DNA from 3 places in the Hydrogenophaga sp. ZJX-1 genome. Region 1 is predicted to be linked to each of the others. Evidence: predicted binding sites of a transcription regulator. Region 1 holds the regulator's gene; each other region holds the start of a gene.
What was found. Region 1 encodes sigma-54, which starts transcription at its own class of promoters, with help from an activator protein. Its sites were predicted from a motif close to TGGCANGNAANCTGCTTT; they were not measured.
Positions count from the first base shown of each region.

Region 2: a site for sigma-54 is predicted at 5,242-5,259, ahead of atzF (allophanate hydrolase). Genes of this name have one in related genera too.
Region 3: a site for sigma-54 is predicted at 4,965-4,982, ahead of nifB (nitrogenase cofactor biosynthesis protein NifB). Genes of this name have one in related genera too.

Region 1 covers NZ_JBMBRA010000009.1:170,793-178,082, reverse strand. The annotation lists gene ACN5W5_RS22005 (THUMP domain-containing class I SAM-dependent RNA methyltransferase) at 1-622, opposite strand, end outside; gene rpoN (RNA polymerase factor sigma-54) at 770-2,422, opposite strand; gene lptB (LPS export ABC transporter ATP-binding protein) at 2,535-3,311, opposite strand; gene lptA (lipopolysaccharide transport periplasmic protein LptA) at 3,317-3,952, opposite strand; gene ACN5W5_RS21985 (thiol:disulfide interchange protein DsbA/DsbL) at 4,092-4,730, opposite strand; gene ACN5W5_RS21980 (SPOR domain-containing protein) at 4,803-5,477, opposite strand; gene argS (arginine--tRNA ligase) at 5,492-7,165, opposite strand; gene ACN5W5_RS21970 (LysR family transcriptional regulator) at 7,204-7,290, opposite strand, start outside.
Region 2 covers NZ_JBMBRA010000002.1:647,263-654,552, reverse strand. The annotation lists gene ACN5W5_RS07800 (ABC transporter permease) at 1-167, opposite strand, end outside; gene ACN5W5_RS07795 (BMP family ABC transporter substrate-binding protein) at 181-1,287, opposite strand; gene hpxZ (oxalurate catabolism protein HpxZ) at 1,337-1,747, opposite strand; gene ACN5W5_RS07785 (AtzE family amidohydrolase) at 1,744-3,147, opposite strand; gene ACN5W5_RS07780 (DUF4089 domain-containing protein) at 3,156-3,359, opposite strand; gene atzF (allophanate hydrolase) at 3,465-5,165, opposite strand; gene ACN5W5_RS07770 (class I adenylate-forming enzyme family protein) at 5,670-7,290, opposite strand, start outside.
Region 3 covers NZ_JBMBRA010000001.1:36,947-44,236, forward strand. The annotation lists gene iscA (iron-sulfur cluster assembly protein IscA) at 1-236, opposite strand, end outside; gene erpA (iron-sulfur cluster insertion protein ErpA) at 254-631, opposite strand; gene iscU (Fe-S cluster assembly scaffold IscU) at 669-1,106, opposite strand; gene ACN5W5_RS00200 (IscS subfamily cysteine desulfurase) at 1,152-2,396, opposite strand; gene nifA (nif-specific transcriptional activator NifA) at 2,733-4,409, shown strand; gene nifB (nitrogenase cofactor biosynthesis protein NifB) at 5,026-6,624, shown strand; gene ACN5W5_RS00215 (4Fe-4S binding protein) at 6,671-6,865, shown strand; gene ACN5W5_RS00220 (HesB/IscA family protein) at 7,064-7,290, shown strand, end outside.

The sequences.
Region 1 (7,290 bases):
AGGGGTCGTACAGCGGAGTGATGTCGTCCAGCGATTCGGCCGCGCCGCCGTTCCAGCCGGTGGCGGCGATCATGGCCGCGGCCAGGGTTTCCTTCAGCGGCGCGTCGCCCTTGTCTTCGCGCCAGCCGCGTTTGAACAGCGGTTCGCCCGAGGTGTCGATGTAGAGCGTGAGTTCGTCGGTGGTCAGGTGGGCGTAGATGCGCACGTCGGGCCAGGTGGTGTCCACGCTGGGGCGCTCGCCGCGTTTGTCGCGGAAGCGGTCACAGATGGCGTCCTTGATCTTCAGTGCGGCGAAGTTGAGGCTGGTCAGCGGGCTGTGCTGCGCGGTGATCTCGACCTTGATGGTCTGCTGCGGCGTGAACCAGATTTCCCAGGCGATCTCGCCGGCCGCGTTGTACAGGTCCTGCTCGCTGCGGTAACCACCGTGCCACAGCTGCACCAATACCCGTTGAGAGAGTCGGCTGTGCAGGTTCAGACGCATGGCGTCGCGCCACGAGGCCTTGATGCCCACGCCGCCGCGTGCCTTGAAGGCCAGCGGTTCGTTGGTGATGCGCTGCACCTCGTCGGCGAGCATGTCCTCCACGCCAGCGGCGCAGGGGAGAAAGAGTTTGAGCTGGTTCACGGCAGGTACTGAAGATGTTGAGCGCGGGTGCGTCCGCAGGTGGCGACTACGCGGCCCAGCTTCCGGCACGTGCCACGGAACTGGCTTTGCCAGGCCGCGGGTGCGGTCCCCCTTGAGGGGGGAGACGCGAAGCGGCGCAGGGAGTGTTCACAGCGCTTTGCGCAGGTTGGCCGGCGCGATGCGCAGCGCCTCGCGGTACTTGGCCACGGTGCGGCGCGCGCATTCGATGCCCTGCTCCTTGAGCAGGTCGGAAAGCTGATTGTCGGACAGCGGTTTCTTCGGCTCTTCCGAGGCGATGAACTGCTTGAGCAGGGCGCGTACCGCGGTGCTCGACGCGTTGCCCCCAGTTTCGGTACCGAGCGAGGATCCGAAAAAGTACTTGAGCTCGTAGGTACCAAACGGCGTGGCCATGTACTTGGCGGTCGTCACGCGGCTGATGGTGGACTCGTGCAGGCCCAGCTCGTCGGCGATCTCGCGCAGTACCAGCGGGCGCATGGCGAGTTCACCGTGCATGAAGAAGTTGCGCTGGCGCTCGACGATGGCGCTCGACACGCGCAGGATGGTGTCGAAGCGCTGCTGGATGTTCTTGATGAACCAGCGCGCTTCCTGCAGGCGCTGCTGCATGGCGGCGTGGCCGGCTTCACCGCCGTTGTCGCGACCACCGCGGTTTTGCCGCATGGCGTTGGCGTAGACGTCGTGCACACGCAGGCGCGGCATCACGTCGGGATTCAGGATGACCTTGAAACCCCGGCCGGCGCGCGTGACGATGACGTCGGGCACGACCACGTTGCGCTCGACATCGATGAAGCGGCGCCCGGGTTTGGGTTCCAGCCGGGCGATGATGGCCAGCGCAGCACGGGCGGTTTCATCGTCGATGCCGCACAGGGCACACAGGCGCTTGATGTCGCGTTTGGCCACCAGTTCCATGGACTGGTTGCAGATGGCCAGCGCCGCGCGAGCTTCGGGGGAGTTGCGCAGCTCCTCGATCTGCAGCCGCAGGCATTCGCCGAGGTTGCGCGCGCCCACACCGGTGGGCTCCATGTGCTGCAGCAGGCCCAAGGCCATGCGCAGCTGGGCTTCAGCGACCTCCAGCTCCTCGATCCCGGGAGCGGCCGCCTCGCGGCCGTGCATGAGCCGCCAGAAGCCCAGGGCGAGCTCGGCCAGGTCGTCTTCCAGGTAGGCGTCGTCGTTGAGCGACTCGATCAGGAAATACAGCGCCGCCTGGTCTTCGTCGCTCAGCCGCAGACAACGGGCCTGCTCGTGCAGGTGGTCCTGCAGACTGACGGGGCTGCGGGCCAGGTCGGCTGCGCTGGCGGTTTCGTCGTCGTCGCCGCCCGAACCGCTGTTGCGCGCGGGTGCGTCACCGCCCCATTCGCTGTCGTCGGGCGCCATCTCGACCGTGCCATCGCCTTCCCAGCTTTCTTCCACCGGGGTGGCACCGTCGAGCCGGCTTTCAATCTCGTCGCCAGAGCCGCTGTCAGCGGGCGTGTCGGACGTGCTGCTGACGCGGTCGGGCAGCGGGCCGTCGTATTCGGTCGGCGCGGCCACGGCGTCGGCCACCGGCAACGCGGCCTCGGCGATCTGTTCGCCCGCGCTCACCGGCGCATCGACCTGCTCCAGACCGAAGGCTTCGCGCTCGGCGATGTCTTCGGTGCGCTCCAGAAACGGGTTTTCGTCGAGCATCTGCTCGACCTCCTGCGCCATTTCCAGCGTGGAGAGTTGCAGCAGCCGGATGGACTGCTGCAACTGGGGCGTCAGCGCCAGATGCTGCGAAACACGCAGGGACAGGCCTTGTTTCATGCCTGGAAGTACAGCAGTGCGAAACGGAGATTCGCCGCCGGGCCGCCCCAAGGCGAATCAGCCCCCTCGGGGGGCAGCGAAGTACATGAAATGACGATCGTGGAGGTCATGTTCACATGCGGAAGTTCTCACCCAGGTACACACGGCGTACTTCGGCGTTTTCGATGATCTCGGCCGTCGTGCCGCTGGCCAGGACGTGACCGTCGCTGATGATGTAGGCGTGGTCGCAGATGCCCAGGGTTTCGCGCACGTTGTGATCGGTGATCAGCACGCCGATGCCGCGGGACTTCAGGAACCCGATGATGTGCTGGATCTCCAGCACGGCAATCGGGTCGATACCGGCAAAGGGCTCGTCCAACAGGATGAAACGCGGGCGCGTGGCCAGGGCACGGGCAATCTCCACCCGGCGCCGCTCGCCACCGGACAGGGAGGGTGCGGGCGAATCGCGCAGATGGTCCACCCTCAGATCCTTGAGCAGTTCGTCGAGCCGGCTGGCGATTTCAGGTTCGCTCAGGGCATGGCCATCCACATCGTGCTGCAACTCCAGCACGGCGCGCACGTTTTGCGCCACCGTGAGCTTGCGGAAGATCGAGGCTTCCTGGGGCAGGTAACCCAGGCCCATGCGGGCACGGCGGTGGATCGGCAAGGCTTCGATGCGCTGGCCGTCGAGCAGGATCTGCCCACCATCAGCGCGCAGCAGGCCCACGATCATGTAGAACGAGGTGGTCTTGCCCGCGCCGTTGGGGCCCAGCAAGCCGACCACTTCACCTTTGTCGACCTTGAGGGAGACATCCTTGACCACCTTGCGGCTGCCATAGGCCTTCATCAGACCCTGAACTTCCAGACTGCTGCGCACCGCCATCGCCGGTGGCGTACTGGCCATGGGCATGGTCGTCACTGCTTCTTCTCGTTGAGATTGGTGCTGGGGCGCAGTTGGGCTGGATCGGTGGCGGGAGCGGGTGCCGCATCTGCCTCCGGAATGGGTGTCAGCATCGCCCGCACCCGACCCGAGGGGTTGGCGGCGGTGCGGTTGGCGGGGCCACCCTTGACGGTGAACACCTCGGTCAGGCTGTTGTAGGTGATCTGGTTGCCCACGCTTTCGTCGTTGAGCAGGGTGCCGCGGTAGCGGCGCAGCACGGCGCTGCCGGTGAACACCACGGTCTGGGCCTTGCCGTCGTATTCGATGCGCTCGCCCTCGCCTTCGATCCACTCGTCCAGGCCCTCGCGCTTCTGGCGGAAGAAGCCAGGCGCTGCCGCCGTGCCGGTCACCACGCCGAACTGGTTGCCCTGCGGGTCCTGGCGCACGTCCATCTTGCTGCCCCGCATGACGATGGTGCCCTTGGTGATCAGGACGTTGCCGGTGAAGACGCTGGTCTGCCGCGTGTCTTCGTAGCGCAGCGAGTCCGCCTCGATGTTCATGGGCTTGTCTTTGTCGGCCAGCTCCGCCTGGGCCGCGCCTGCCAGCACCAGACCGGCCATCGAAGCCAGGAAGCGAAGGGTCCATCGGGGGGGAAAGTGGTGTGTGGGCATGGCTTTAGTGGGGCACAAATCTTGCATTCATTGTAACGGCGCAAAGCCGACTTGTTGGCGATCGGCACTCAATCGACAGCCCCTGAAAACACAAGACCCGCCAGATGCGGGTCTTGTCTCGAGCTGGGGGAAGCAAAGATCAGGCTTTGCGCGCTTCGACGATGAGCGAATCGGCAATCAGCATGGTGCGTGGCCCCTGTCCGCCGATGTAGAAACGGCCCGCCACGCCCAGTGCCGGCGTGCCCTCCACGTCGTAGGCGTTCTGCAACGCAGTGGCGGCCTCGGCCATCTTGACGGCACTGCCGTTGAAGAAGCCGATGAACTTTTCACGGTCGACGCCCTGCTTTTCCACCCACGCGATGATCGCCGGCGCCGTGGTCAGCGGCAAGCGCTCTTCGTGAAAGGCCTTGAACACCTTCCCGTGCAAGGTGTCGACCAGGCCCATGGACTCCAGTGCGAAATACAGGCGCTGCATGGGCACGAACGCCTGGGTGAACGCCACCGGCACGCGACGCACCTTCACGTCGGCGGGCAGCTTCTTGATCCAGGCGTTGAGCAGCGGTTCGAAATTGAAACAATGGATGCAGGAGTAGGCAAAAAACTCCACCACCTCCACCTGCCCGGGCGGCGTGCTGACCGGCACCGGCTGGCTCAGGCGGACATAGTCCTTGCCTTCCTTGAACCCGACGCGCTGGGCCCAGGCGGGGCTGATGCCAAGGCCACTGGCGGCGAGGGCACCGGCAGCCAGCAGAGAACGGGAAATATCGCGGCGTTGCATCAAATCAAACTCCTTGTGTTGGCCTGCTTGGTCTCAAGGGCCCGGGCAAAAGTTCCGGAACACGCACCCGTCTCAGCGCTGAACGCGCACCAGGGCGGCTTCCACCCCGTTGATCTCGAGTTGCTCCAGTGTCGCGTCGGCCATGGCTTTCTGGCTGAATGGTCCGACGCGCACCCGGAAAACGGCGCGCCCCGACTGTTCCCGCTCGCTGATGTCGGCCGCCATGCCCAGCATGGCTAGACGCGCGCGCTGGGCTTCGGCTTCTTCGGGTGCACGGAAGGCGCCCGCCTGCACGAAGTACGTGAAAGGATCGGCAGCCGCCGGCGCGCCGGCCGACGGGGCTCCCCCATTGGCGGCACCGGTGCGCGAGCGCATCAGTTCACCGAGGGGATCGGCCTGCGTGGGCGCCGTTGCCGGCTGCGGGGCGACGGGCTTGCCAGCGGCCGGACTTTCCGCCGGTGCGGCCACGACCGGCGCGGGCGCCGGGTCCGGGATCACCACCATTGGCGGCACGGTCGCCGGGCTGGTGCCCAAGGCGGCGTTCGGGTTCCAGCCCTTGTTGCGCTCGGCTTCCTCCACATCCTGCGCCGGCTTGCGCGACACGCCCCGGTCGACAAAGGGCACCGGGACGCGCGTGACGTACACCGCCACCGACAGCGCAATGCCCAGCCCCACGAGCAGGCCGATCACGAAGCCCGTGAGCGTGCCGCCAAAGTGTTTCCGGGCCAGCAGGGTAGGTTTTTTCATGGGGAACATCAGCTTCACATCTTTTGTGGGGCGCTCACGCCCAGAACCGCCAGACCATTGTGCAACACCTGGGCGGTGGCTTTCACCAGCGCCAGACGGGCCAGCTTCACCGCCTCGTCGTCCACCAGGATGCGCTCGGCGTCGTAGTAGCTGTGGTAGCTGGCGGCCAGCTCGCGCAGGTAGAAGGTGACGTCGTGCGGCGCGAAGTCGCGCGCGGCGTCGGCCAGCATGGCGGGGTATTTGGCCAGCAGCAGCATCAGCGCCTGCGCGGCCGGGCTCTCCAGCGCCGCGAGGTCCACGCCGCTCAGCGTGGCCGGGTCGCCGCCCCAGGAAGCCAGCACCGAACAGATGCGCGCGTGCGCGTACTGCACGTAATAGACCGGGTTGTCGTTGTTCTTCTGCACGGCCAGGTCGACGTCGAAGGTGTATTCGGTGTCGGGCTTGCGGCTCAGCAGGAAGAAGCGCACCGCGTCTTTCGACGTCCATTCGATCAGGTCGCGCAGCGTCACGTAGCTGCCGGCGCGTTTGCTGATCTTGACCTCTTCGCCGCCCTTGACCACGCGCACCATGGTGTGCAGCACGTAGTCCGGATAGCCCTCTGGAATGCCCACGCCCGCGGCCTGCAGGCCGGCGCGCACGCGGGCAATCGTGCCGTGGTGGTCGGTGCCCTGGATGTTGATCACCTTGGTGAAACCGCGCTCCCACTTGCTGATGTGGTACGCCACGTCGGGCACGAAGTAGGTGTAGGAACCGTCGCCCTTGCGCATCACGCGGTCCTTGTCGTCACCGTAGTCGGTGGACTTGAGCCACAGCGCACCGTCCTGCTCGTAGGTCTTGCCGGCGTCGCGCAGCTTCTGCACCGTGGCGTCGACCTTGCCGCTGGTGTAGAGGCTGGATTCGAGGTAGTAATGGTCGAACTTGACGGCGAAGGCCTGCAGGTCCAGGTCTTGTTCGTGGCGCAGGTAGGCCACGGCGAAGAGGCGGATGTCGTCGAGCGCGTCCACGTCGCCGCTGGCGGTGAATTCGCGGTCGTCGGAGTGCACCGTCTTCCTGGCCAGGTAGTCGTTGGCGATGTCCTGGATGTAGTCGCCGTTGTAGGCGGCTTCGGGCCATTCGGGGTCGCCGGGCTTGAAACCTTTGGCGCGCAGCTGGGTGCTGTTGGCCAGGGTGCCGATCTGCACGCCCGCGTCGTTGTAATAGAACTCGCGGTGCACGTCCCAGCCCTGGGTCTGGTACAGGCTGCAGATCGCGTCGCCGAGGGCGGCCTGGCGGCCGTGGCCCACGTGCAGCGGGCCGGTGGGGTTGGCGGAGACGAACTCGACCATCAGGCGCTGGCCGTTGCTCGGCGCCATCCCGAAGCGTTCGCCGCCTTCGAGCACTTCTTTCACGATCTGCTGCTTGGCCGCGGGCTTGAGGCGGATGTTGATGAAGCCGGGGCCGGCGATGTCGATGTCGCTCACCCACTGCTGGTACACCGGCTGCTCCAGCAAGGCCGTGCGCAGACTTTCGCCAACCTGGCGCGGGTTGAGCTTGAGCGGCTTGGCCAGCTGCATGGCCGCCGTCACGGCGAAATCGCCATGCGCCGCCACCTTGGGCGATTCGAAGGCGGCCTTGGCGCCCGCGCCGGGCGAGAGCGCGTCGAGCGCGGTGGCCAGACCGGCCAGCAGTTCCTGTTTGATCTTGAGCATAGGGATGGGATTTTAGGCGGCGGGCCTGGGTGGTCGCTTCAGGCCGGGGCTGAGCCAGCCGACACCTCGCCCGAGAGCCAGCGCGCCCAGTGGTCGGTGCAGGCGCGCACCTTGGGCAGGCGGTG
Region 2 (7,290 bases), on a different contig from region 1:
GGCGCGGCGCGCTGCAGCGTGTTCTGCCACGAGTACCAGTCGCCGAAGGCGCCCTTGAACAGCAGCACCCAGACCTCGACCGGACTCACCCCCGAGAACGAGACGATGAGACCGAACAGCAGCAGGGCCACCCCGATGGCGCCGACGGGAAGGAGGACGTTGCGCATGGCCTCGGTGCCTTCAGACGGAGCCGTTCACGCCTTCAACCAGGTAGTTCATCTTCTCGAGCTCCAGGTCGGTCTGCTTGAACGCCTTGCCGGCCGGAATGATGGTGGCGCCCTTGTTGTCCTTGAGCGGGCCTTTGAAGATGTCGAAGCTGCCGGCCATCATCTGCGCCTTCACGCCATCGGCCTGCTTCTTGGCGGCGTCGGTCACCATGGGGCCGTAGGCCGAGGGTTTGACGAAACCTTCCTTCAGCCCGCCGCGCACGAAGTTGGGGTGCGGCTTGCCGCTGCGCACCGCATCGACGAAGGCGGTGTAGGCGGTGAGCCAGTTCCATTCGGCGCCGGTCAGGTAGGCCTGTGGTGCGAGCTTGGCCTGGCTGGCGTGGTAGCCGCAGACCATCTTGCCGCGCTTGGCCGCGGTCTCGACGATCACCTTGGGGCCGTCCACGTGCATGGTGAACACGTCCACGCCCTGGTCGGCCAGGCTGTTGGTGGCTTCGGCCTCCTTGACCGGCATCGACCAGTCGCCGGTGAAGATCACGCTGCAGGTGATCTTCGGGTCGACCGATCGCGCACCCATGGTGAAGGCGTTGATGTTGCGCAGCACCTGCGGGATCGGCTTGGCGGCGATGAAGCCGATCTTCTTGCTCTTGCTCATGTGCCCGGCGATGACGCCGTTGAGGTACTGGCACTCGTCGATGTAGCCGAAGAAGCTCGCCGTGTTCTTCGGGTGCTTGCCTTCGGTCCACATGCCGCCGCAGTGGGCAAAGCGCGCGTCGGGAAACTTGGCCGCCACCGCCAGCATGTGGGGGTCGAAATAGCCGAAGGAGGTGGGGAACACGAGCTGTGCGCCGTCCTGCGCGATCATGCCGGTCATGGTGCGCTGCACCGAGGCGGTCTCGGGCACGTTCTCTTCTTCCACCACCTTCACGCCCGGCATCTTCTTGAGCATGGCCGCCGCCTCGGCGTGGGCCTGGTTGTAGCCGTAGTCATCGCGCGGGCCGACGTAGATCACGCCCACGGTCACGGGCTTCTGCGCGAAGGCGAAGGGGCTGGAGGCCGCGGCGCCGAGCGCGGCCAGGGTCTTGATCGAATCGCGGCGATTGGAGATGAAGTGGCTCATGGGAAGGCTCCTGGGGGTGGTTGGAGGGGACGGGACGGGGTGAACGGATTCAGGCCAGCAGGCTCACGTGGGCCGAGACCACGCGCCAGCCCTCGGGCGTGCGCAGCCAGGTCTGGCTCTGGCGACCGGTGCGGTCGCTGCCGTGGCGGAAGAACTCGGTGTTGGCGGTGGCGAAGTCGCGGCCGTAGGTGGTGATGACGGTTTTGCCCAGCGTGCGCGCCAGACCGGTCGAGGGGCGGGCGGCGCGGAAGGCGCGGATCGCGTCATAGCCGTAGAGGTTTTCGGTGGCGCCAAAGCGCAGCGTGTGCGGGCTGTCCCAGAACAGCTCGTCGAGCACGGCCACGTCGTTGTTCACCAGGGCATGTTCGTAGCGTTCGAACACGGCGGTCACTTCGAGCAGCACGTCGGGCAGGTTGATCGCCGGCGGGCTGCCGGCGGCGGGGGCTGAAGGGGTGTTCACAGACCGCTCTCCTTCACGTGCGCCACGCCCGACTGCGCCAGCGCCCAGCCGGCGCGCAGCGCCAGGTCTTCGCGCCAGGGCGCGGCGATGAGCTGCACGCCAATGGGCAGGCCGCCGGTGCCCGAGGGCCACATCGGCGCGGTCACCACCGGACAGCCGGAGAACGACACCGGCTGCGTGAGCAACCCGATGGAGGGCCGGCAGGGCAGTTGCTGGCCATTGATGTCGATCCACTCGCTGCCGATGGCCGGCGCGGCCACTGGCGTGGCGGGCGCGATCAGCACGTCCCAGTCGCGGAACAGGGCGTTGACGTTGTCGCGGTACATGCGGCGGAAGCGCTGGGCACGCACGTACCAGGCAGCGGGTTGCAGTGCGCCGGCGATGAGGCGGTCCACCGACAGCGGCTCGTGGTCGGCGGCCCGCGTGCGCAGGCTGTCCAGGTGCAGTTGCCCGCCCTCGCTGGCGGTGACGATGAAAGCCGCGGCGCGCGCGGCGGCCGCGTCGGGCCACTCGACGCCGCGCTGCACGGCGGTGTGCACGCCCAGCGCGTCGGCCGCCAGGGTCACGGCCTCGCGCGCCGCCGGTGTGGCCAGCGCATCGAAGTAGCCGCCGAGCACACCCACCCGCAGGCCCTGCACCCCCTGGACGGTTGAAACGGAGGTGGGCTCCACCGCGGTCGCGAAGCAGCCGGGGTCCAGCGGATCGGGGCCCTGCAGCGCGTCGTAGGCCAGGGCCAGGCCGGGCAGGTCGTCGGCGAACGGGCCGAGGTGGTCGATGCTGTGCACGAAGGGGAAGCTGCCGCGGCGCGAGAGCCGCCCGAAGGTGGGCTTCAAGCCCCAGATGCCGCAGAACGACGAAGGCACGCGGATCGAGCCGTTGGTGTCCGACCCCAGCGTGAGCGGCACCTGGCCGGCGGCCACCGCCGCGCCCGAACCGCCCGAGGAACCGCCGGCCGTGCAGTCCAGGTTGTGCGGGTTGCGGGTGGGGCCGTAATGGGTGTTTTCGGTGGTGAAGCCGTAGGCGTATTCGTCCATGTTGAGCGAGCCCACCAGCACCGCGCCAGCGTCTTGCAGACGCTGCACCAGCACCGCGTCGGCGGTGGCGGGCGGGTGCGAGCGGTTCACCTTGGAGCCGGCCAGGGTCACCTCACCGGCGATGTCGAACAGGTTCTTCACCGCGAACGGCACACCGGCCAGCGGCCCCAGGGTTTCGCCGCGCGCGCGCCGGGCGTCCACGCTCGCCGCCTGGGCCCGGGCGGCGTCGAAGCGGGTGCCGGTGAAGGCGTTCACGCGGGCGTCGGTGGCTTCGATGCGGGCGATGCAGGTCTCCAGCACGGCGGCGGCGCTGCGCTCGCCGCGGGCGACGGCCTGGGCGGCCTGAGAAAGTGAAAGCGTGGGCATGGCGCGGCTCAGCGGGGCAAGTCGAAAGGAGCGGGACGAAACAGTTCGGCCGGCTCGTCGTGCGGGGCCAGCGGGATGGCCTCCAGCGTTGCCGCGAGGCCGGCGGTGCGCTGCAGGTGCACCGCCACGCGCGCGGCCTGCGCGTCGTCCAGTGGCAGGCTCAGCACCACAGCGGCGGCCTGCACATAGGCCAGGGTCTGCTCGTCGGTCATCGGCGCACCTCGGACAGCGTGGCCACGGTGCGAAGGCCTTCGCAGCGGGGGTGGTGTGGCATGGCGAGACTCCTTCGGGTGGAAAAAGAGGCCGGTGGGTCGGTGTCAGGGAAACGCGAGGCGGGCCGGTGCGGTGGAGGCCAGGTAGGCGCGCCAGCCGCCCAGGTGGGTGATGTCGGCCGCGTCCTGCAGCGCCAGGGGCTCGCACAGGAAGCCCTGCACGCTGCTGCCGTCGGCGACCTGCAGGCTGCCGATGGACAGGGGTGCGGGCACCAACGCGACAAAGCTGCCGTACTGCGCCAAAGGCATGTCCCAGACCTCGATCTCGATACGTTCGCCTTCGCCGGGCGCCACCCGCAGCAGGCCGGGCTTGGGCGGCGTGGTGTCGGGCAGCGCGAAGAGGCGGTAGACCGGCGCGGTGTGGGTGCGGCTGAGCAGGGTCGCGCCGCGTTCGGTGAGCTGGCCGTTGAGCGGCATGCCGGAGAGGTGCGCGCCGACCACGGCCACGCGCACGCGCGGCGGTGCCGCGAGGGTCAGGCCCGCGATGGGCTGGGGTTCGGGCAGCGGCTGGCCGGTGGCGCCCTGGGTCAGGCCGGTGGCGTGGTGGTAGCGCTGGCCGAGCTCGGCCAGCTGCCAGTCGCTGCCGCAGCGGCCGATCAGTGTGATGCCGAACGGCAGGCCGTCGGAGCGCCAGCTGCTTGGCACCGACAGCGCGGCGTAGTCGAGCAGGTTGACGAAGTTGGTGTAGGCGCCGAGCTGGCGGTTGAGCGCCACCGGGTCGGCCCGCATCGCTTCGATGGTGGGGTGCGTGGGCGCGGTCGGCACCACCATCAGGTCCAGGCCGCGCCACAGCGGCTCGGCCTGCTGGGCCAGGGCGGCGAGGCGGGTCTGTGCCGCCACCAGATCGGCCGCGCTGTAGGGGCGGCCGGCGCCGACGATGCTGCGCACCGGCTCCATCACCTCGTCCTCGTGGGCATCGAAGAAGCCACGGATGGCCGCGTAGCGCTGGGCCACCAGGGCGCTGCCGTAGAGCATGTCGGCGCAGGCCGAGAACACGCCGAAGTCGATGGGAACGGCCTCGCCACCGAGATCCTTCAGGCGCTGGACCGCCTCGTCAAATGCTGCGCGCGCGGCCCCGTCGCCGAAGAACGCCAGCGAGGCCGGCAGGCCGAAGCGGAAGCGCGCATTGAAAGGCGTGTTGGCCAGCGACAGGGGGCGCGAATACGGATCCGCCGCATCGTGCCCCAGCGCCGCGGCCAGCACCTGGGTGGCGCGCGCCACCGTGGTGGCGAAGATGGACACGCAGTCCACGGCCTGCGCGGCGGGCACCAGGCCATGGGCGCTGATGAGCCCGCGCGAGGGCTTCAGGCCCACGATGTTGTTCAGGCCGGCCGGCACGCGGCCGGAGCCGGCGGTGTCGGTGCCGAGCGCGAAGTCGACCTGGCCGGAGGCCACCACATAGGCCGACCCCGAGCTGGAACCGCCCGACACATACAGGGGGTTGATCGCGTTGGGCACGGCGCCGTAGGGCGAGCGCGTGCCGTTCAGGCCGCAGGCGAACTGGTCGAGGTTGGTCTTGCCGTGTAGCGATGCACCAGCGTCGAGCAGCTTCTGCACCACGGTGGCGTGGGCGGAGGCGGTGTAGGCAAACGCCGGGCAGGCGGCGGTGGTGGGCCAGCCGGCCACGTCGATGTTGTCTTTCACTGCAAAACGCAGCCCCGACAGTGCACCGGACCCGGTGCCGCTCAGCGGCTGCGCCGGCTGGTGCAGCCAGGCCTCGGACGCCCAGGGCGCTGCCTGCTTCATGGACGGCATGTCGGGCGTCTGCACAGGATCGGATTCATGCACCATGATTAAGCATTCCATCTTGTATCCAAGTTCAGATGCAATATCGGTGCCAGGCGGGACGAACCGCGCCGGGATGGTTTCGGAATCGCCGGTGCGCAAAGAAGGTGGCAGGGATTTGAGTCAGGGCAATAGAGTCAGTCGCCGCTCACGTCGCTACGTCCTTGACCCGTATGGGGTGGCCCACCGAGTGAAAGTCGGTCTCGATGATTTGGCTTGGACGGCAACCCATCTCCGCCAGCACGACGCGCGCCCTTCCCCCACGGTTGAATTCGGGGGGCTGACCTGTCCCTCATCAGCCGGGTCGCGGATCCCTGCGACCGCCGTGCTGGGGTCTGTTCACACCATTTTTCCAGGCGTGAACCGGGCCGTGGGCAGGGCTGCTCAAAGCCTGAGCCTGACCTGGGGGCCCCTAGGCCTGCAGCCGGAAGGCCGCCGCCCACGCCTGCGCCTGCGCCTTCAGCGTCAGCTGCCCGGCGAGCTGCCTGGCGGGGTCTGCGGCTGCCGGGCCAGCAGTTCGAGGGCTTTTTGCAGGAGCAGCTTGAAGTTGATCTTGCCCTCCGCGGTCACTGGCCACTCGCCTTCCCAGGGCAGAAACGCCTTCGGCACCTCATAGGCCGCCATCCGGCTCCTGCAGGCCTCGCGCAGAGCAGCGGACTCCGGCATGGCGTGGCCGCTGCGCATGCGGACAAAGCTCACCACCTTGGCGCCCCAGTAGGCGTCGTCCACGCCCATGGTTTTGACGTCGTCGACGCTGTCGGTGAAGATCTCGAGCAGCTGTGTGGTCACGCGCGTGGTCGAGACGTTCTCGCCACCGGACTTGACGACGCCGCCCAGGCGGCCCAGGTAGGTGAGGTAACCGTTGTCCAGGTGGCCGTAGTCGCCGCTGTGGAAATAGCCTTCGGCATCGAAGGCCTTGGCAGTTTCGTCGGGCTGGGCGTGGTAGCCACGGAAGAGGTACGGGCTCGTGTAGCAGATCTCGCCGGGCTGGCCCTGCGGCTGGCGCGCGCCGGTCTCGATGTCCTTGATGACGACCTGCACGCCGGGCAGCGGGCGGCCGTGGGTGTTCCTGTTGATGTCTTCGTCCACGCAGTCGTGCTCGGCCAGCGAGATCAGCGGTCCGTTCTCGGTCTGCGCGTAGAGGTTGTTGATGGTGGCGCCGGGCGGGCACATGGTGCGCACCAGGTCGTAGGTGCGCGGTTCGCCGGCCAGGATGGCCTTGCAGATGCCGAAGCGGTGCTGTTCGAAGCCGGGCACGCGGCGCATGCCTTGCCAGTGGGCGTCGAAGCCGAAGGTGCTGGTGCAGCCGTGGCGGTCGATGAGCCTGAGCGCTTCCTGCGGCTGGAACCCGTCCATGAGGACCAGCGTGGTGCCGCAATAGGCCAGGTTCATGGTCAGGGCGAAGATGCCGCTGTTGTGATAGAAGGGCGCGAGGTTGACGTAGCGGTCGTCTTCGGTCAGGCGCAGGTTGCGCGCGCCGAAGTGCGCGGTGGCCAGCGGCGGCCGGTGGTCCCACAGCGCGCTCTTGGACAGCGAGGTCGTGCCCGAGGTCTGGCACATGAACTGGATGTCGGTGGGCTGTCCGGCGTCGACCAGGGCTTGCAGCCGTTCGTGGTCCACGGCGCGCGCCGGATCGAGCAGCGTGTCGAAATCGAGATAGCCCGGCGGCACCGGCCCGGTGTGGCCGACGCAGACCACCTGCTCCAGCGAGGGCAGCGACGGCGCGCGCATGCGACCACCGTCGCTGGCCAGGTCGGGCAGCGCGCCCTGCAGCAGGGCGATCACGTCGCGCGGCCCCTGGCGGTCGACGGCGACGATCAGGCGGGGGCGGTTGCGCTGCAGCACGCCCTGCAGTTCGTGGGTGCCCCACAGCAGGTTGAGCGGATTGATGATGGCGCCGATCTGCAGGGTGGCAAAGTACAGCGCCGCGAACGGGGGAATGGGACCGGGCAGGGTGGAGACCACGTCGCCCTGGCCGATGCCCAGATCCAGCAGGCCCTGGGCGATGCGCTGGACCTGCTGGTGCAGTTCCCGGTAGCGGATCTCGCGGTCCTCGAACACCAGGGCCAGGTGATCCGCACGGAGG
Region 3 (7,290 bases), on a different contig from region 1:
AAGTCGAGCTCGGTGCCGTCCAGCATGGCCAAGCTCTTGGCGTCGACGATGAGCTTGGTGCCGGAAGTCTCGAAGCACTGGTCGTCGGGGTTGAGCACGTCGACGAATTCCAGCGCGTAGGCGAAGCCCGAGCAGCCGCTGGTCTTGACCGCGAGGCGCAAACCGATGCCGCTGCCGCGTTTGGCCAGCGATTTTTCAACGTGCCGCGCGGCGGCAGGGGTGAGACTGACCTGCATGGAAATCTCCTGAGGGTTCAGACTGAGAAAGAGCTGCCGCAGCCGCAGGTGGTTGCGGCATTGGGGTTGTGGATCACGAAGCGCGAGCCTTCCAGGCCGTCTTCAAAATCGACCCGTGCGCCCAGCACGTACTGCTGGCTCATGGCGTCGACCACCAGGGCCACGCCGGCGGTCACGGTCAGGGTGTCGTCTTCGTTGACCTGGTCGTCAAAGGCGAAGCCGTATGAGAAACCCGAGCAGCCACCGCCGGTCACGTACAGGCGCAGCTTGAGGTTGGGGTTGCCCTCTTCGACGATCAGTTCGGCCACCTTGGCCGCGGCCGCTGGCGTGAACTCCAGCATGGGCGGCATGGCGATGGGGTCGGCGGGGGTTGAGGCAGCGGCAGCGACTTGCATGGTGGTGACTCCGGTGGTGTGTGACAGGGGTGGGGATTCAGCGCGTGCTGGAGGCGCAGGCGGGCTGCTCCGACACCAGGGTGGCGGCTTCGCCGGTGGCCTGGCGCGAGCGGAAGTCGGCCACGGCCGCCTTGATCGCGTCTTCGGCCAGGATGGAGCAGTGGATCTTCACGGGCGGTAAGGCCAGCTCTTCGGCGATCTGCGAGTTCTTGATGGCCAGCGCTTCGTCCAGCGTGCGGCCCCGCACCCACTCGGTGACCAGCGAGCTCGACGCGATCGCCGAGCCGCAGCCATAGGTCTTGAACTTGGCGTCTTCGATCACGCCCTGGGCGTTGACGCGGATCTGCAGGCGCATCACGTCGCCGCAGGCCGGCGCGCCGACCATGCCGGTGCCAACGCTGGCGTCGTTGGCGTCAAAGGCGCCCACGTTGCGCGGGTTTTCATAGTGATCGACGACTTGTTCGCTGTAGGCCATGGTGCTTCTCCGGGTGGGTGTGTGACAAAACGAATGGGGGCCAGATCAGTGTTCAGACCATTGAATGGTGCTGAGGTCGATGCCGGCCTGCACCATGTCCCACAGCGGGCTCATGGCGCGCAGGCGGTTCACGACCTCGGTGACCTGGGCAATCGTGAAATCGATCTCTTCGGCGGTGGTGAAACGGCCGATGGAAAACCGCACCGAGCTGTGCGCGAGTTCGTCGCTGCGGCCCATGGCACGCAGCACGTAGCTCGGCTCCAGGCTGGCCGATGTGCAGGCCGAGCCCGACGACACGGCCACGCCCTTGATGCCCATCAGCAGGGACTCGCCTTCGACGTAGTTGAAGCTGCAGTTGAGGTACTGCACGGCGCGCTGGCTCTCGTCGCCGTTGAGCACCACGCAGTCCAGCTTCTGGAAGCCGGCCCAGAGGCGGTCGCGCAGGGTCTTGATGCGGGCGTTGTCGGCGGCCATGTTCTCGCGCGCCAGCCAGAAGGCTTCACCCATGCCGACGATCTGGTGCGTGGCCAGCGTGCCCGAGCGCATGCCGCGCTCGTGGCCACCGCCGTGCATCTGCGCATCGATGCGCACGCGTGGTTTGCGCCGCACGTACAAGGCGCCGATGCCCTTGGGGCCGTAGATCTTGTGGGCGGACAGTGAGAGCAGATCAACCGGCAGCACATCCAGATCGATCACCACCTTGCCGGCGGCCTGGGCGGCGTCCACATGGAAGACCACGCCCTTGGCGCGGCAGATGGCGCCGAGCGCGGCGATGTCCTGAATGACGCCGGTCTCGTTGTTGACCATCATCACCGAGGCCAGCACGGTGTCGGGCCGCAGCGCGGCTTCGAACACCGCGATGTCGAGCAGGCCGCTGGGCAGCACCGGCAGCACCGTGACCTCATAGCCTTCGCGCTCCAGCTCGCGCATGCTGTCGAGCACCGCCTTGTGTTCGGTGGCGACCGTGATGAGGTGTTTGCCTTTGGCGCGGTTGAAATGCGCCGCACCCTTGATCGCGAGGTTGTTCGATTCGGTGGCGCCCGAGGTCCAGACGATCTCGCGCGGGTCGACGTTGATCAGCGAGCACACTTGTTCACGCGCCAGCTCCACCGCCTCGTCGGCGGCCCAGCCAAACGCGTGCGAGCGGCTCGCCGGATTGCCATACAGCTCCGTCAGATACGGAATCATCTTGTTCGCCACGCGGCGGTCCACCGGGGTGGTGGCGGCGTAGTCGAGGTAGACGCTGGCGGCGGCACGGGCGGGGGCGGGATCTCGGCTGCTGAGCGACATGGAAGACTCCAGAAAATTGGGTGGACCGCAGCGCTTTCCGCAATTTCGGTGCCATGCCATTTGTTGCCTGTTCGCGACGTTTTTCGGCCCGCTTTGTTGGTTTTGTTCGCGCCATCCGCCGTGTCATCGAACAGCACTGTCCGGTTTGTCGGAAAGCGTGAAGCCAAACGATCAACGGCGCACACCATCAAGTTATTGGTTCATTTCTTGCATGAGAGCGCGTCAGGAGGTGGCTTTTCTGCGTCAGAAATCCCTGCGTTGGTGCTCACCGGCCACGCCAGGGGCGGCGCTGCCCTGTATCAGGTCCTGCCTTGCACCTACCCGGAGCGCACCATGGTGATGAACACACAGATGACCGCAGCGCGGCGCGAACTGAACGTGATCTACGAGATCAGCAAGACGCTCGCGACCTCGCTCGACGTCCACAAAACTTTTCGTGAAGCCCTTAACTATTTGTTGCAGGCAATGGACTGGCGACGTGCCTTTGTCGTGCTGTCCGAACCGGGCTCCGCCGAGTTGCACGGCCTGTGCGCTGTCGGTCTGAGCCTCGAAGAAAGCCAGCGCCTGAAGTTCCTGCCGGGTGAGGGCATCGTGGGCCGGGTCTACGCCACGGGCATGCCGTTTTCTGCGCCCGACCTGCGAGCCGAGCCGCTGTTCCTGAACCGCACCGGGGGCGCCGACCAGAGCCCGGGCGCCTGTGTCGCCATGCTGGCCACGCCGATCCGGGCGGACCGGCGCACGGTGGGCGTGCTGGCGGTCGACTACCTGAATCCGCAGACCCGCAGCCACTTCGGTGACGACCTGCAGTTGCTCAAGATGGTGTCCACGCTGATGGGTCAGGCGCTGCTCTTGCACCGCAGTGTCAGCGCGGCCCACGACAGCATGCAGGACGAGGTGCGCCGCATGTCCAAGGCGCTCAAGAGCGGCAACAAGATCGAACACGTGGTGGGCACCTCGGCGCCCATGCTGGAGGTGTTTGACCAGGTGCACCAGGTGGCGCCGGCGCGCACCACTGTGCTGTTGCGTGGCGAGAGCGGCACCGGCAAGGAAGTGATCGCCAGAGCCATCCACAGCCTGTCGCCGCGCAAGCGTGAAGCGTTTGTCTGCGTCAACTGTGCGGCGCTGACCGAGTCGCTGCTGGAGAGTGAACTCTTCGGCCACGAAAAGGGCTCGTTCACCGGCGCCCAGGGCCAGCGCAAGGGCCGCTTCGAAATGGCGCACGGCGGCACCCTGTTCCTGGACGAGATCGGTGACATCTCGGCCTCGTTCCAGGCCAAGCTGCTGCGCGTGTTGCAGGAGCGCGAGTTCGAGCGTGTCGGGGGGTCGACGGCGGTGAAGGTGGATGTGCGCCTGATCCTCGCCACCAACCGGGATCTGGAACGCATGGTGAAGGCGGGCGAGTTCCGTGCCGACCTGTACTACCGCATCAACGTGGTCAGCATCCAGCTGCCGCCGCTGCGCGAGCGCCGCGAAGACATCCCGGCCATGGCCAAACATTTTCTCGACCGGTTCAACCGCGACAACGCACGCACCACCCAGTTCAGCCCGGCGGCGATGCGGGTGCTGAGCAGTTGTTACTGGCCGGGCAACGTGCGCGAGCTGGAGAACTGCGTGGAACGCACCGCGACCATGGCGCACAGCGATGTGATCACCGACCTGGCCTTCCCTTGCCAGGGCAACCGTTGCCTGACCCAGGTGTTGCACCACATCGACCGCGAAGACGCGGTACGGCCGAGTCGCCTGACGGAGATTCCGATCCAGGAGCGCCCGATGGGTCCCGCCGGGGCCGATGCGGCCTTGCCTGCGCCCAGCGAGGTCTCTCCCGAGCCGGTTGCCGTCGCCGCGCCGACCGCTGTCGCCGATGGCAAGCCCGAAGGCGAAAGCGAGCGCCTGGTCTGGGCGATGGAGCGCAGTGGCTGGGTGCAGGCCAAGGCGGCGCGCCTGCTGAAGATTTCACCGCGCCAGATGGGCTATGCCTTGCAGAAGCATGGCATCGAGGTTCGGAAGTTTTGAAATCGTTGTAGGGGTTGCTGGCGCCACCCGTTGACCTGGGCCACGCGCCGGGCGTCCGCGGCGGGTCGCCTTCGCGCTCGCGCAGATGCTTGTCCTCAGGCCGGAGGGCTTGCGTGAACACCGGGCTGGTGGTCGAGGCTCGGTGGCATGCGCGAATCCTCTTCGGCGCCCCGCCGCAGCCACCCGACACGTCTGCGAACGGGTGGGCGGAACCAACGTTTGACTTCCCTCTTGCACATGGATGCTGATCAAGGTCGGTGGTTGGGAGGGTCGGGCGCAGGCTACATTCGCGGTGGCCACAGAGCCCGCCAACAAGCCCGTTGTTGATGCCGTGATGCCGGCGAACCCCCACAGCCGCCCGCGAGCCTGAGCCGGAGAACGGCCCTCACAAGCGCCGGCCTTGCCCACACCGCCGAGTGGCGCCAGTTCACAGAAAACCAGAGTGTGGCCTTTGTCGCAAGCCAGACGCGATACATCCAAAAAAATGTGGCTCCTGTGGCATCTGCGACAACCGACAAAAGACATCAGTTCCTTGATTTAAAACAAGATTTCCGGTGGCACGGATTTGGCTATAGGTCCCCCATGCGGCCAAGTGTCGGACGCGAAAAGGGTTCCCATGCAAACCAGCGCAGCCAGTGGTTCATTGCCGGCCAAGACCTACATCGGCATCGGCCAGATCAAATCCTTGGGCGCCACGCCCGAACTGCCCGCCACCGGTGGTGGTTGTGGCACCTCCGGTGGTGAGGGCAAAGCCAGTTGTGGCACGTCCGACGGTCCCGACGACATGCCCCAGGAAGTCTGGGACAAGGTCAAGAACCACCCCTGCTATTCCGAAGAAGCCCACCACCACTACGCGCGCATGCACGTCGCCGTGGCGCCGGCCTGCAACATCCAGTGCAACTACTGCAACCGCAAATACGACTGCAGCAACGAGAGCCGCCCCGGCGTGGTCTCGCAGAAGCTCACGCCCGAACAGGCGGTGAAAAAAGTGGTCGCCGTGGCCAGCGAGATTCCGCAGATGACGGTGCTCGGCGTGGCCGGCCCGGGCGATGCGCTGGCCAACCCGGCCAAGACCTTCGAGACCTTCCGCATGCTGCAGGAGCAGGCACCCGACATCAAGCTCTGCCTGTCCACCAACGGCCTGGCGCTGCCCGATCAGGTCGACGAGATCTGCAAATACAACGTCGACCACGTGACCATCACCATCAACATGGTGGACCCGGCCGTGGGCGAGAAGATCTACCCCTGGATCTTCTGGAACCACAAGCGCGTGACCGGCTACGAGGCCGCCAAGATCCTGCACGAGCGCCAGATGCTCGGCCTGGAAATGCTCACCGCGCGCGGCGTGCTCACCAAGATCAACTCGGTGCTGATCCCCGGCATCAACGACGAGCACCTGATCGAAGTGAACCGCGAAGTCAAGAAGCGCGGCGCCTTCCTGCACAACATCATGCCGCTGATCTCCGAAGCCGAACACGGCACGGTGTTCGGCCTGACCGGTCAGCGTGGCCCGACCGCGTCCGAACTGAAGGCCGTGCAGGACGCCTGCATGGGCGGCGCCAACCTGATGCGCCACTGCCGCCAGTGCCGCGCCGATGCGGTGGGCCTGCTGGGCGAAGACCGCTCGGAAGAGTTCACGCTCGACAAGCTGGAGCAGATGGAAGTGGTCTACGACCTGGACAAGCGCAAGAGCTACCAGGACAAGGTCGAGGTCGAGCGCCAGGCCCAACAGGCCGCCAAACACGAAGCCCTGGCCGCGGCCACCGCCATCGGTGTGGACGACGACCTCAAGGTGCTGGTCGCGGTCGCCACCAAGGGCGGCGGCCGGGTCAACGAGCACTTCGGCCACGTCACCGAGTTCCAGGTGTTTGAGGTCTCGGCCGCGCAGGCCCTGTTCGTCGGCCACCGCCGTGTCGACCTGTATTGCCAGGGCGGCCATGGCGACGACGAGCAGCTGCCTTCGGTGGTCAACGCCATCAACGACTGCCACGCCGTGCTGGTGGCCAAGATCGGTGCCTGCCCGCGCGACGAACTGCTGGCCGCCGGTGTCGAGCCGGTGGACCAGTACGTCGGCGAGTTCATCGAAAAGGCCGCGCTCGAGTGGTTCAACGACTACCGCGGCCGCATCGCCAGCGGCGCCATCACGCACCAGCCGCGCGGCGACGCGCAGATCCGCCAGGGCGCTTTCACCGGCGGCCTCGCCGAAGCCGCCTGACACCAACAACCCATCCCCCACGACGTCCCCCAGAAGGAGAGCCACCATGCCCATGAAGATCATCGCTTCCACCTGCACCGCCTGCTCGGCCTGCGAACCCGAGTGCCCGAACGTCGCGATCCGCGAAAAAGGCGGCACCTACGTCATCGACCCCAAGAAGTGCACCGACTGCGAAGGCCACTACGACGAGCCGCAGTGCGTCGCGGTGTGCCCTGTGGACGGCTGCATCGTCAAGATCTGAAGCACCCCCGTTGCTTGCTCGCTGCGCGTAGCCGCATCCCCCCTCAAGGGGGCGCACCTGGCGGCCCGGAAAAGCCGGTTCCGCGGGTGCCCTGGTGGGGGCTTCGCTTCGCTCACCCTGGGGCTTGCAACTCGCTTCGGGCATCGCCCGAAACATTGCTGTCACACCGATTCATTGAGACAACCTGAGACCACCACCATGCTGCCCAACATCGTCCTCAAGCCCGCCGCCGTCAAGTTCATTTCGCGCATCGTGCGCTTCTCCGGCCTGCCGGCGGGTGCGGGTTTCCGTCTGGCGGTCAGCCCGGGCGGCTGCTCGGGCTACAGCTCGGAATTCAGCGCCGAAGCCGCGCCCGGCCCCGGTGAGCAGGTGCTGGAGATCGAAGGTCTGCGCCTGTTCCTTGGCGCCGAGAGCCGATTGATGCT